2 regions of the Streptomyces sp. NPDC022552 genome follow, and region 2 is predicted to be linked to the other one. Evidence: riboswitches for the same ligand, from Rfam matches in the RefSeq annotation. Region 2 holds a riboswitch; the other holds the start of a gene.
What was found. A riboswitch is a leader RNA that binds a small molecule or an ion and turns the genes downstream of it on or off. The one in region 2 is predicted to bind cobalamin.
Positions count from the first base shown of each region.

Region 1: it holds a riboswitch for cobalamin, as region 2 does, so the genes downstream of both, metE (5-methyltetrahydropteroyltriglutamate--homocysteine S-methyltransferase) here and ACZ3OF_RS06800 (prenyltransferase/squalene oxidase repeat-containing protein) in region 2, are expected to answer to the same signal.

Region 1 is NZ_JBVHGJ010000010.1:305,999-313,055, forward strand. It holds gene ACZ3OF_RS25650 (TIGR03557 family F420-dependent LLM class oxidoreductase) at 1-279, opposite strand, end outside; gene ACZ3OF_RS25655 (flavodoxin family protein) at 318-941, opposite strand; gene ACZ3OF_RS25660 (hypothetical protein) at 1,365-3,362, shown strand; gene ACZ3OF_RS25665 (hypothetical protein) at 3,359-4,900, shown strand; cobalamin riboswitch at 5,012-5,228, shown strand; gene metE (5-methyltetrahydropteroyltriglutamate--homocysteine S-methyltransferase) at 5,389-7,057, shown strand, end outside.
Region 2 is NZ_JBVHGJ010000002.1:418,186-425,242, reverse strand. It holds gene ACZ3OF_RS06820 (hypothetical protein) at 1-266, opposite strand, end outside; gene ACZ3OF_RS06815 (ferredoxin) at 351-584, opposite strand; gene ACZ3OF_RS06810 (aldehyde dehydrogenase) at 584-2,053, opposite strand; gene ACZ3OF_RS06805 (MBL fold metallo-hydrolase) at 2,555-3,589, shown strand; cobalamin riboswitch at 3,644-3,810, shown strand; gene ACZ3OF_RS06800 (prenyltransferase/squalene oxidase repeat-containing protein) at 3,873-5,123, shown strand; gene ACZ3OF_RS06795 (SCO2322 family protein) at 5,162-5,803, shown strand; gene ACZ3OF_RS06790 (energy-coupling factor transporter transmembrane component T) at 5,800-6,897, shown strand; gene ACZ3OF_RS06785 (ABC transporter ATP-binding protein) at 6,894-7,057, shown strand, end outside.

The DNA.
Region 1 (7,057 bases), on a different contig from region 2:
CAGGACGCCGGAGGTGGCCGCGGCCTGTGCGGTGACGGCCGGATGCATACGGACGGTGGGGCAGGTGACCAGGGTGGTGACCGGCATCGGGACCTTCTGCGACAGGGCGCCGATCATCGACCACACGAAGGGGCTGCTGCCCTGGGCGTCGTTCCACGGGTGGTAGTGGTCGGAGATCGCGAGCCGGGTGAAGCCGGCGTCCGCGGCGCTCTGTGCCTGGTCCAGCAGCTGGGCGGGGGTGAATTCCTCGCAGGCGAGGAAGTAACCGAACTCCGTCATGGTCCGCTCCTTTCATCTGCGTCCGGCGGCGGAGCGCGTCAGCTCGGCGGGTACTCCGCGCCCTTGAGGCGGCGAGCGAGGTGCGCGGCGTTGGCCGCCAGGGTGGCGGTGGTGGCCGCCGTCTTCTCGGGGACCTTGTCGAGGTCCTGGTAGTCGGTGCCCTGCATGGCCTCGCCGACCCAGTAGGTGACCGCGTTCGCGGGGAGGGTGAATCCGACGTCGTTCAGGCCCTGGAAGAGATCGGCAGCGACCTTGTGGGCGCCGTCCTCGTTGCCGACCACGCAGACACCGGCGACCTTGCCGTAGGTGAGCATGCGGCCCTCGTCGTCGCTCTCCCCGAGCTCGGCGTCGAGCCGTTCCTGGACGCGCTGGGCGATGCTGGAGGGGTGGCCGAGCCAGATCGGCGTCGACAGGATGAGGATGTCCGCGTTCATCACGGCGCGCCGGATGTCCCGCCACGCGTCACCGTCGCCCATGTCCACCTGCACGCCCGGCTTGACGTCGTGGTCGGCGATGCGGATCACCTTTCCGATGACCCCGTGCCCGGCGAGCGCGGCCATGGTCTGCTCGGCCAGCAGCTGTGAGCTGGACGGCGCCGGGGACGGGGACAGGGTGCAGACGAGCGCGACGGCGCTCAGCGGGGTGGTCTCGTTGGCTTCCATACGGCGGCGGCTACCCAGCGGGCCGGCACTTACCGCTCCCGGACCGGCGTCTTCGCACGTTCGCGCTCGTCCGCATCAAAGCGGCCGAAGCGGGTAGCCGGACGTACGTGGCCCGCGCGGCGGCGACCCGTTCTGCGCGCCTCCGTACGGCGTGGCGCCTCTGTGACGCGCGTCGGGTCGGCGCGGCCCATGAGGAGCCACCGAGCCGGAGAGCACCCGGGAAACGACCGGCGGGATGTCGGCACCGGCGTCGCCCCGGCACCCGGAACCGGACGCCGCGGCGGCACGCTCGCGCCGTGCGCCGATTCCCCCCACTGGTCGCCCACAACCCCACTGCCGAACAGGCGCATCTCGGGTAAGTTCCCTTTGTGCACGACCAGTTGATCTCTTGACGCGCGGCTGACAGGGGGAGGCGGTAGCGCCATGGGCGGGAGGTTGTACGGTCAGCAGGCCCTGCAGGAGGGGTTCGTCCCGCGACTGGTGGGGCTGCATCACAAGGACGGGTACCTCGTCCCCTTCGCCTATCCCCGGGGCGCGCCCGTCGTACGGATCGTCGGCGGACGGGGCAGCGGCAAGACCGCCCTCCTCGGCGCCGTCCATGACGCGTACAACGGCCGGGTGCCGCTCGCCCGGGTCGACCTCGGGGCAGCGGGTTTCGGCGAGCCCGGCGTGGCCGACGGTGACGACGACGTACCCAACGCCTCCCGCATCACGCACCTGTTGTACCTCCTCGCGTACAAACTCGGCCTGGACGTACGGCACTTCGGAAAGCCGATGGCCTTCCCGCGGCTGTCGCTCGGCCTCCTCGTCGTCACCGCCTGGCGCCCGCTGAACAGTGACGAGACCGACGTACGGCCGCCCGATCTGCGCCGGGCGGAGGCCGATCTGCGTACCCTCATCACCGCCGAGGACCCCGACGTACGGCGCCGCAGGGAGAGCCTCGGCCGCTGGTTCGACGTCGTCACGGACAACCTCCCGCTGGTCCTGTCCGCCGTCCCCGGCCTCGACACCATCGCCGGGATCGTCCTCGACACCGCCCGGGCGCAGCTCGTGCGGAGCGAGCCGGACAAGGGCGCGCTCGCCTGGTGGGGCGCCCGGCTGCACCGCTCCCAGGGCTATCAGGGCGACTCGCTGCAGCGGCTCTTCCAGTTCGTCCGTGGCTTCCGCCGGCTCGACGACCGCAGACGCGCCGCCGAGGAGCACCTCGTCGCCGCGCTCCTCGACGACATCGACGCCAACTACGGCGCCCTGCGCAGGCTCAACAGGAAGCCACGCCCGCTGCTGCTTCTGGACAACGCCCACACCGACGTCGGACGGGTCTTCCTCGACCTGCTAGACGCCGGAAACCCCGCACACGGCGAGGCGCCGGGCAAGGCCCCGACCCGGCCCGTGGCGCTCGCCACGCTGCTCGGCAGGGGACACGCGCACCCGCCGCTGAGCGAGGTCGGCGGTGACGCCGTTCCGTCGGCGCGGCCGCTGGTCCTGAGCATCCCCGACATCGAACCGGCCCACATCGCGGAGATGCTCAGCTCCGTCGACTACCCCGACCATCTCCCCCGCGTCGTCGCCCGCTACAGCGGCGGCCGCGCGGCCGGCGCCCGCACCCTGGCGGACGCGGCCGTGCGCCGCGTCGAGGAGGTGGGCACGATACGAGGCGGGGAACTCCTCGACGCCGCCGCGCCCGCGCTCCTCGCGAAGCTGCTGCCCGATCCGGTGTTACGCGAGCGCCTGGTGCTGCTCTCCGCCGCGGCCGACGCGGGCACCCGGCGCGGGCTGTGGACGTACTCCCATCCCGAGGACCACTCCGAGGAGCTGGTCGCCGTACGGGTGCGTGAGGCCGACGAGTACCGGACCCGTTCCTTTCTCGACGGCGACCGTGCCCTCGATCTGCTGCTGCGGCACCGGTTCGCCGCCACCGTCTCCCACGAGCGCTGGCGCGACACCCAGCTCCGGCTGCGCTCCCTGTGCGACCCGCGCGGCGACACGTATCTGCACCACACGATGGCGCTGGGCCGGGTCGACGAGGTGGTCGGCGTCCTGCACCACCGGTTCACCGTCGCCCCGCCCGGCGCATGGCTGACCACGCTCAATCTCGTCTGCTCGGCGCCCCACCCGCGCGAGGGCTACGAGCCCCCGGCCGGCAGCCCCTTCCTGTCGTGCACCGCCTGCCGCAGCGATCTTTCCGGACCGCACCACGACGCGATCGCCTCCCTGGTGCCGCTGCTGTGGCGGCTCTCCGATCCGCTCACCCTCGCGCCGCGCGAGGACGCGCTGACCACCGTCCGCATCGCGCTGGAGACGCTGTACGGCAACAAGGCCGCGCACGCCGCCTACCGCGAGGCGTCCGCCGCCTGGCCTGCCCGTCTGCGGGCCGGAGTACAGGCTCCCGACCTGCCCGTCCAGGAAGGTGCCGCGTCATGACGTCGTTCATCGCAAGACTCCCCGGCGGACCGCTCACCAAGGCGGCCGCCCTCGTCGTCGCCCTGGCCGTGCTCGGCGCCGCCGTATGGGCCGGCATCGTCGTCCTCGGGCCGGATCCGGCCTGCGGCAAGGGCATCGAGGAACGAGGCCCCGAGGGCTCCCGGGAGTGCACGGGCGTCACCGACGGCAGTTTCGTCTTCGCGGACAACCTCAGGGAGGTCAGCGCGCGGATCAAGGCGGAGAACGACCGGATCAAGGGCGAACCGCACGTCTCCGTCGCCGTGATGCTGCCGATGGCGCCGGCGCAGGCCTTCGAGCAGCAGAAGACGCTCCACGAGGTGCAGGGCGCCTACCTGGCTCAGTACCGCGCCAACCACGACTCCAACAGCAAGAAGCCGGCGATACGGCTACTGCTCGCCAACCCCGGTCGCAGTCACGCGCATTGGCGGCCCGTCGCCGAACAGCTCGGCACCATGTCGGAGTCGACGACCGACAACCTCCGGGCCGTGATCGGCTTCGACGTCTCCACCGCCACCACCCAGGCCGCCATCGGCTATCTCACCCGTGAGCGCGGCATTCCCGTCGTCGGCGGTCCCATCACGGCCGACGACTCGGGCAACAGCGCCCAGAGGCCCGACGCGTACCCGGGCCTCGCCCGGGTCGTCCCCACCACCACCGACCAGGCCAGGGCCCTGTCCCACTTCAACGAGGGCATCGACCCCAAGCACACCCTGGTCGTCGAGGACATCCGCACCGGCGACAACTACGTCGACGCGCTCAAGCGGGCCTTCGCCGAGCGGACCGCCGGATCGCCCCGCGCGCCCGAGCAGTACCGCGCGCCCGAGGAGTTCCACGAGGAGGGCACGACCGCCAACGCCTTCGACCAGATGGTCGACACCATCTGCACCTCGGCGGCCAAGGTCATCTACTTCGCCGGACGGCCCGTCCAGCTAAGGCAGTTCGTCAACGAACTGGGCAACCGGGGCTGCACCGAGAAGAAGTACACGATCATCACCGGCTCCGGGGCCTCCACCCTCTCCTCGGACAAGCTCCTCGACTGGACCGCCTTCCGCAAGGGTGTGACGCTCCAGTACGCCGCCGTCGCCCACCCCGACGCCTGGAGCGGCCCCAAGGCGCCCGCCACGGGCGGCTCCGCGGCCGCCTTCCGCACCCTGGCCGAGCTGGCGACCAGCAAGGAGGTCGGAGACATCGGCCCGGTGGAGCTCACCGACTCGCGGACGATCACGTTCTACGACGCCGGTCTCACCGCGGTCACCGCCATCCGGATGCGCGACGACGCGGACCCGGTGATCCCCACCCTGAGCCGTATCAGCGACTCGTGGCTGCGGCTGCACGGGATGGGCAAGGTCGACGGCGCCAGCGGCTGGATCTGCCTGGACAACTACGGCAACCCGTACAACAAGGCGGTCTCCGTGGTGGAACTCGCGCCCGACGCACCCGGCCGCATCCGCTTCGTCGGCCTCGCCTGGCCGACCGGCCGCCCCACCCCGTCGGACTGCACCGCGAGCCGCGGCTGACCCGGCCGGGCCGCCGCACCGCGCCGGGATGCGGGAGGAGAGGCGGCCCGGCGCGTTGCGGAACGTTCCGGAATGCGGGCAGGGGTGTGCGGTTTCGCCGTCCGTCCGCCTAAGGTGGCCCTTGCAGCTGGTTCGCCCCGTCCACCAGGCGGGATGCGTCGTAAGAGGGAACCCGGTGGGAATCCGGGACTGCCCCGCAGCGGTGAGCGGGAACGACCGCCGTCATACGCACTGGGCCCGTACGGGTCTGGGAAGCGACGGCCAGTAGGTGTCTGCCTCGGCAGACGTGCCCGCGAGTCCGAAGACCTGCCCGTTGCCCGTACGCGATCGTTCGCGTGCGGTGATCCCGGTGACCTCGTGGGCGGGTCGGCGTATCTCGAGCGGCACGTGCGGCACGACCGCGACGTGGTCCGCCCGGTCGTGCGTTCCTTCGCGTCCGCGTCCCGTCACCGGGGCGTTCAAGGACACATCTCGCGAAGGAGAGTTCCGTGACACCGAAGTCCGCAGCCGCGGCAGCACGAGCCACCGTGTACGGCTATCCCCGGCAGGGGCAGCACCGCGAACTGAAGAAGGCCGTCGAGGGCTACTGGAGGGGCCGCGTCGGCGTCGACGCCCTCCGGGAGACCGCGGCCGGCCTCCGCCGTTCGAACTGGCGGCACCTGGCCGATGCCGGCATCCACGAGGTGCCGACCGGTGACTTCTCGTACTACGACCATGTCCTCGACACCACCGTCATGGTGGGCGCCGTCCCCGAGCGGCACCGCGCCGCCGTCGAGGCCGACGCGCTGGACGGCTACTTCGCGATGGCCCGGGGCACCCAGGACGTCGCCCCGCTGGAGATGACCAAGTGGTTCGACACGAACTACCACTACCTGGTCCCGGAACTCGGGCCTGACACCGTATTCTCCGCCGACTCGGGCAAGCAGGTCGCCGAGCTGAAGGAGGCCCTGGCGCTCGGTCACACCGCCCGCCCGGTCCTGGTGGGTCCCGTCACGTACCTGCTGCTGGCCAAACCCGCGCCGGGCGTGGCCGCGGACTTCGCACCGCTGACTCTGCTGGACCGCCTGCTGCCGGTGTACGCCGAGGTGCTCGCCGACCTCCGCGAGGCCGGCGCCGAGTGGGTCCAGCTCGACGAGCCCGCGCTGGTCCAGGACCGCACCCCGGCCGAGCTGAACGCCGCCGCCCGCGCCTACCGCGACCTGGGCACCGCCACCGACCGGCCGAAGCTGCTCGTCGCCTCCTACTTCGGGCGGCTCGGCGACGCGCTGGGCGTCCTGGCCAAGACTCCGGTCGACGGACTGGCCCTCGACTTCACCGAGTCGGGCGCCGCAAACCTCGCCGACCTCGCCTCCGTCGGCGGCCTGCCCGGCAGGCGCCTGGTCGCGGGCGTCGTCGACGGCCGCAACATCTGGATCAACGACCTCAAGAAGTCCCTGGCCGTTCTCGGCACGCTCCTCGGCCTCGCCGACCAGGTGGACGTCGCCGCCTCCTGCTCCCTGCTGCACGTACCGCTGGACGCCACCGCCGAACGGGACCTCGATCCGCAGGTCGCCCGCTGGCTCGCCTTCGCCCGCCAGAAGACGGCGGAGATCGCCGTGCTGGCACGAGGACTCGGGCAGGGCACGGACGCCGTCGCGGCCGAACTCGCGGCGAACCGCGCCGACCTGGCCTCGCGGGCCGGGTCCGCCCTGACCAGCGATCCCGCCGTGCGGGCCCGTACCGCCGCCGTCACCGACGCCGACGGGCGTCGCTCGCAGCCGTACCCGGAGCGAGCCGCCGCGCAGCGCGCCCATCTGCGCCTTCCCCTGCTGCCGACGACGACCATCGGGTCGTTCCCGCAGACGGCCGAGTTGCGTACCGCTCGGGCCGAGCTGCGGGCCGGCCGGATCGACGCCACCGGGTACGAGGAGCGGATCAAGGACGAGATCCGCGAGGTCCTCGCCTTCCAGGAGAAGGCGGGGATCGACGTGCTGGTGCACGGCGAGGCCGAGCGCAACGACATGGTGCAGTACTTCGCGGAGCAGCTGACCGGCTACCTCGCCACCCAGCACGGCTGGGTGCAGTCGTACGGCACCCGTTACGTCCGGCCCCCGGTTCTGGCCGGGGACATCTCCCGCCCCGAGCCGATGACGGTGCGCTGGACGACGTACGCCCGGT
Region 2 (7,057 bases):
ACCATGCAGCTCTTGAGCTCGGCCGGGACCGCGTCGCCCGAGGGGTCCTCGGTGAAACCGGCCGCCGTGGCCGCGGTCCCGATCTCCTTCCTCACCGCGGTCGCGTCCGGGCTCTCGCCGCCCGCCTCCGCGCCGCCGGTCGTGGAGCCCGAGGAGGAGGCGGACGAGCCGCCCTTGTTCTTGCCCGAGCCGCCGCCATCGCTGCCGCAACCCGCCACCAGCAGCACCACACCGGCGGCCACGGCCACCCCCGTCGCCTTGCGCACAACTCTTCCAATCCTCGGCGCACGCGGGCCTGTTGCCCCCGTGGTCAGAGGAAGATTTTTGCACGCGTGAACACGTGCTCGTGGCTACTCCTCCGGCGGGAAGACCGGCTCCCCGCTGTCGAGCAGCGTGATCAGAATGGCCTCCACCGGGCAGCCCTCGGCCGCGGCCAGCACCCGCTCGTTCGCGTCCGACTCCGGTTCGCTCGGGTGGGACTGACGGGCCGTGTCGAGGCGGAAGCCGTCCGGGGCGTGGTTGACGCACATGCCGGAGCCGATGCACACCCCCCGGTCGACCTCCACACGCCAGCGGTCGCCCATCAGGCACCACCCGGTCCCTCGTACCCGGCCGGCAGGTGGATCATCTTGTGCTCCAGGTACTCGCCGAAGCCCTCGGGGCCGAACTCCCGCCCCAGGCCCGAGTTCTTGTAGCCGCCGAAGGGGCCGAGCATGTCCAGGCTGAAGGTGTTGATGTTGAAGGTGCCCGTGCGGACCTGCCGGGCGAAGTCGATGCCGTGCTCGACGTCCCCGGTCCAGACGCTGCCGCTGAGCCCGAAGTCGGAGTCGTTGGCGATCCTGAGCGCCTCGCTCTCCTCCCCGTACGGAAGGAGACCGATGACCGGTCCGAAGATCTCCTCGCGTGCGATCCGCATGGTGTTGTCCACGGCCCCGAAGAGCGTCGGCTCGACGTACCAGCCGCGGTCCAGGCCGGCCGGACGGCCACCGCCCGTCAGGACCTTGGCGCCCTCGTCCTGGCCGAGCTTGATGTAGTCGAGGGAGCGCTGCCGCTGCCGCTGGGCGACCAGCGGGCCGACCTGTGTGGCCGGGTCGAGCGGGTCGCCGACGACCAGCGCGCCCGCGGCGGCGGCGAACGCCTCGGCGATCTCGTCGTACCGGCTGCGCGGGGCGAGGATGCGGGTCTGGGCGACGCAGGCCTGGCCGTTGTTCATCCAGGCCGCGGGGACGATCCCGGCGACGGCGGTGGCCACGTCGGCGTCGGGCAGGATGACGGCCGCGGACTTGCCACCGAGTTCGAGGGTGACGCGGGTGAGGTTGCGGGAGGCGACCTCCATCACGCGCTTTCCGGCGGCGACCGACCCGGTGAAGGAGACCTTGTCGACGCCCGGGTGGCCGACGAGGTACTCGCTGACCTCGCGGTCGGCGGGCAGGATGGACAGGACGCCTTCGGGGAGGCCCGCCTCGGTGGCGATCTCGGCGAGGATGTACGAGTCGAGCGGCGACTCGGGCGAGGGCTTGAGGACCACCGTGCAGCCGGCGAGCAGCGCGGGCCCGAGCTTGGCGGCGGCGGTGAACTGCGGGACGTTCCACGGCACGACCGCCGCGACGACACCGACCGGCTCGCGCCGCACCAGGATCGGCCCGAGGACGCCCGCGCGCCTGCTCTCGTACGGGAAGTCACGGGCGATGGTGATCGCCGCGTCCCAGACCATCATGGCGCCGAGGGCCTGGGCGAGAACGCTCCAGGAGTACGGGGAGCCGTTCTGGGAGCTGATCGAGCGGGCGATCTCCTCGTGGCGTACGGCGATGGCGTCCTTGATCCGCCCGACGACGGCGATCCGCTCCTCGAGCGTCATCCTGGGCCAGGGCCCGTGGTCGAAGGCCTCGCGCGCGGCGGCGACGGCCCGGTCGACATCCTCCCGGGAGGCGTGCGGCACACGACCGATGACCTCCTCGGTGTGCGGCGAGATCACCTCGATGACATCCCCGCCGGCCGGATCGGTCAACGCCCCGCCGATGTACAGCTTTCCGTGCTCCACAAGCTCGGTCATGGCCGACTGCCTCCCGGAACCCGCACTGTTTCTGACTGTGTATCAGAACTGATATCAGTTCTAGTTATAGGGGGCAATGGCCAGGACGAGACAGGCCCCCACCAGCCGCTTTGCTGCTGGTGGGGCCTGCGTCACACCGCCTGGGCCGTCTCGGGGCCGTCAGTCGTTCCGGCGGCCCGCCGATCCCTGTCGCCGACGGCCTTCCGAGTACGGCTCTCGCTGCTCGGCATGAGGTGCGTGTACACCCGCAGCGCGAAGCCCGGATCGGCGTGCCCGACGAAACCACACAGCGCCGTGATGTGTTCGCCGGTCCCGAGCGGCCCAGGCCGCACCCTGCGCTGACGACTCCACCCTCCACCACCGCGAGCCCGAGGGCCTGGCGGTCTACCGCACGGCCGCGCGCCCGACAAGGCACCGCACGCCACCCTGACGGACCGTCAGTTCTCGTTATAGTGGGCCCGGTCGAGCAATCGCCCTGCCGTCGCGGAGAGATGAGGGCCCATGAGCCAGGTGACCGAGCACGGCGGAGGCGTCTGGTCGCTCCGGGTACCCATTCCGGACAACCCCCTCGGGCACACCCTCGTCCACGTCCTCGACACCGACCGCGGGCCCGTGCTGATCGACACCGGTTGGGACGATCCGGCGTCCTGGAACGAACTGGCCGACGGACTGACCGCGTTGGGGACCTCCGTACGGGACGTGCACGGGGTCGTCATCACGCACCACCACCCCGACCACCACGGGCTCTCGGGTCAGGTCCGCGAGGCGTCCGGCGCGTGGATCGCGATGCACGCCGCCGACACCGCCGTCGTCCGCCGCACCCGCGAGTCCGAACCCGGCACCTGGCTCGACTACCTCGCCCGCAAGCTGGCCGCCGTCGGCGCCCCCGAGGAGCACACCGCCCCGCTCCGCGCGACCCGCGCGGGCCGCGCGAGCACCCTGCCCGGACTGCGCTCCGCGCTCCCCGACCGCGAGATCGTCCCCGGCGAGCTGCTCGATCTCGCGGGCCGCCGGCTGCGCGCGGTCTGGACCCCCGGACACACCCCCGGCCATGTCTGCCTCCACCTGGAGGAGGAGCACCCCGCCGGACTCCCGGGCCACGGCCGGCTCTTCTCCGGCGACCACCTGCTCCCCGGGATCTCCCCGCACATCGGTCTCTACGAGGACCCGGACGACGAAACCGCCACCGACCCCCTGGGCGACTACCTGGACTCACTGGAGCGGATCGGGCGGCTCGGCGTCGCCGAGGTGCTCCCGGCCCATCAGTACGCCTTCACCGACGCCGCCGGCCGGGTACGGGAGCTGCTCGACCACCACGAGGAGCGGCTGACCGGACTCCTGCGCCTCCTCGCGGCGCCGCTCACCCCCTGGCAGCTCGCCGAGCGCATGGAGTGGAACCGCCCCTGGGACCAGATCCCGTACGGCTCCCGCACCATCGCGGTCAGCGAGGCGGAGGCCCACGTGCGCCGCCTCGTGAAACTGGGCCGCGCGGAGGCCGCCCCGGGCACCGACCCCGTGGCGTACGTGGCGGTGTGAGGCCCCGGCCGCCCCCGGCCCGGGCGGAGGTGTGAGGCGCCTCGCACCCGCCGGTCGGGCGGTGTACGGGCCGGTAGAGTGTGCGAGTCGTCCTCACACCCGTACGGGGGGAAGCCGGTGCAAATCCGGCACTGACCCGCAACCGTGACCGCCCTCGCCCGCCGTGGACGGAAGCCGGAATGCCCCGCCCGGGACGTGACCGCCGGCACCGTCGAGGAATACGGAGCCGAGCCTGGTGCCTCAGCGTGCCGGTGCCCGGCCGCAGGAGAGGGCCACAGCTCGCATGATCACCGTCCGTCGCGGCGCCGCCGCGTTCGCCGCCGCAGCGGTGCTCTGCACCGGCGTCGCCCCCGTCGCATCCGCCGCGCCCTCCCCGTCCGCGACCCCCGCGCCCGTGATCCCCGCCGGGCTCTACGGCACGAAGGACCCGACGTACGACGGCGTGTGGCGCCAGTCGCTCGCCTTCATCGCCCAGACGACCAGCGGTGTGCAGCCCGCCGACGAGGCCGTGTCCTGGCTCCGGAAGCAGCAGTGCGACAGCGGCGCCTTCGCGTCGTACCGCCCGGACCCCGCCAAGCCCTGCGACACGGCCACCATGCTGGACACCAACGCCACCGCCGTCGCCGTCCAGGCACTCACCGGCGCCAAGCGCCTGAGCACCGAACCCGAGCCCCTGGCCAAGGCGGCCGCGGCCGGCGCGGCCTGGCTGAAGGGTGTGCAGAACAAGGACGGCGGCTGGGGCTACAACCCCGGCGGCCCCAGCGACGCCAACTCCACCTCGATCGTCATCAGCGCGCTCACCGCGCTCGGCGAGAAGCCCGGCGCGGTGAAGTCCGTCGAGGGCAGGACCCCGTACGACGCCCTGCTCGGCCTCGCCCTGCCCTGCTCCGCCAAGGAAGGTGCGGGCGCCTTCGCGTACCAGCCCGACAAGGACGGCAAGCTTCTCGCGAACGCCGACGCCACCGCCGCCGCCACGCTCGCCGGGCTCGGCAAGGGCATCACCGCGCGGGGCGTGGAGCCCCAGCAGAGCCCGGTCTGCACGGACCTGGCGAAGCCGACGATGGACCGGGCCGCGCTCAACGGCGCCTCCTACCTGGCCGCCGCGCTGGCGAAGACCGGCCACCTGAACACCCCGCCGATGCCCGGCGCCACCGACCCGACCGAGCTGCCCGACCACGGCAACACCGCCGACGCCGTCGTCGCGCTCGCCGCGACCGGTGCCACGAAGGAGGCCTCCGGCGCGCTGACCTGGCTCCAGAAGAACTCCGCCGCCTGGGCGAAGGAGAGCGGTCCCGCCGCGTACGCGCAGCTGATCCTCGCCGCGAAGGCGATGCACGTCGACCCGCGCGCCTTCGGCTCGACGGACCTCCTCGAGGAGCTGGCCGCCACCGGGCCCGCGCCGAAGGCCTCGCCGTCCGCCGCGCCCGAGGCGAGCGACGACGACTCCGGCTCCTTCGACGTGTGGTGGATCATCGGCATCGGCATGGTCGTCGGCGTCGGCATCGGCTTCCTGGTGAGCGGGCGCAAGAAGTGAGGGCCGGGCTCCTCGGCGCAGCGGCCGGCGTCGCCCTGATGCTGGCCGCCGCCGCTCCCGCCGAGGCCGTCGGCTACCGGTACTGGTCGTCCTGGGAGAGCGACGGCGGGGGGACCTGGGCGTACGCGACGCAGGGCCCGGCGACCGCCCGGCCGTCCGACGGCGAGGCCGTCGGCTTCCGCTTCGCGGTCAGCAAGGACAGCAGCGACGCCGCCCGGCCCACCGCCGCCCCCGACTTCGCGGGCGTCTGCGCCGGTACGGAGGAGAAGGCCGGCACCAAGCGGGTGGCGGTCGTCGTGGACTTCGGCACCCCGCAGGACGCCCCGCCGGGCGAGGCTCCGCCCCAGCCGCCGGTGAAGACCGGCTGCGCCCAGGTCCGCGAGGACGCGACGAGCGCGGAGGCGCTGGCCGCGGTGGCGAAGCCGCTGCGGTACGACAGCGCGGCGCTGCTGTGCGGGATCGCCGGCTACCCGGCGAAGGGCTGCGGCGAGCAGGTGGCGGAGACGAACCCTCCGTCCGGGGAGAGCCGGCCCGACGGCGACCTCACGGTGACGGCCACCCAGGCGCCGGAGGGCAAGGGTGAGGACGACGGCGGCCCCTCCGTCGGGATCGTCGTGGGCGGAGCCGCGGTGCTCGTGCTCGGGGGCGCCGCGGTCTGGAAGGCCCGCCGACGCGCATGATCCGTGCCCCCGAGGCGAGCCGCTCCAACGCCCTGCACGCGGGCGCCTGGTGGCTCTGGGCGCTCGGCCTCGCCGTCGCCGCCTCCCGCACCACCAACCCGCTGCTCCTCGGCCTGATCGTCGCGGTCGCCGGCTATGTCGTCGCGGCCCGCCGCACGGACGCCCCGTGGGCCCGCTCCTACGGGGCTTTCGTGAAGCTGGGCCTGTTCGTGGTGGCGCTGCGGGTGGTGTTCTCGGTGCTGCTCGGTTCGGCGATCCCGGGGACGTACGAGCTGTTCACGCTGCCCGAGGTGCCGATTCCGGACTGGGCACAAGGGGTGCGGATCGGGGGCCGGGTGACGGCGGAGCAAGTGGTCTTCGCCGTGTACGACGGTGCCAAGCTGGCGACCCTGCTGATCTGCGTGGGCGCGGCGAACGCGCTCGCCAATCCGGCGCGGCTGCTCAAGTCGCTGCCGGGCGCGCTGTACGAGGCGGGGGTCGCCGTCGTGGTGGCGATGACCTTCGCGCCGAACATGGTGGCCGACGTCGTGCGGCTGCGGACGGCCCGGCGGCTGCGGGGGCGGCCGACGGGCGGGGTGCGGGCGGTGCTCCAGATCGGGCTGCCGGTCCTGGAGGGCGCGCTGGAGCGTTCCATCGCGGTGGCGGCCTCGATGGACGCCCGGGGGTACGGCCGTACGGCGCAGGTGCCGCCGGCGGTGCGCCGGACGACGAACGTCCTGACGCTGGGCGGCCTGCTCGGGGTGTGCGCCGGATCGTACGGACTGCTCGCGGCGCAGGGCGCGGGGTACGGGCTGCCGCTGGTCGTCGCCGGTCTCGTCGCGGCCATGGCCGGACTCCGGCTCGGCGGCCGCCGGGCGGTACGGAGCCGGTACCGGCCGGACGCGTGGGGGGTGCGGGCCTGGCTGGTCGCCGGTTCGGGCGTGGCGGTGGCGGCGCTGATGATCTGGGCGAACGTGTACGCCTACGAGGCGCTGCACCCGGGCGTCGTACCGCTCGTCGCGCCGGAGCTTCCGGTGTGGCCCGCACTGTCGATCCTGGTGGGCCTGTTGCCCGCGTTCGTGGCCCCCGTGCCCGCCTCCAAGGAGTCTTCGTGATCCGGTTCGAGAACGTCTCGGTGACGTACGGCGCGGGCGAGCCGACGCTCCGGGACCTGGACCTGACGGTCCCCGAGGGCGAACTGGTCCTGCTGGTGGGCCCGTCGGGCGTGGGCAAGTCGACGCTGCTCGGGGCGGTCTCGGGGCTCGTGCCGCACTT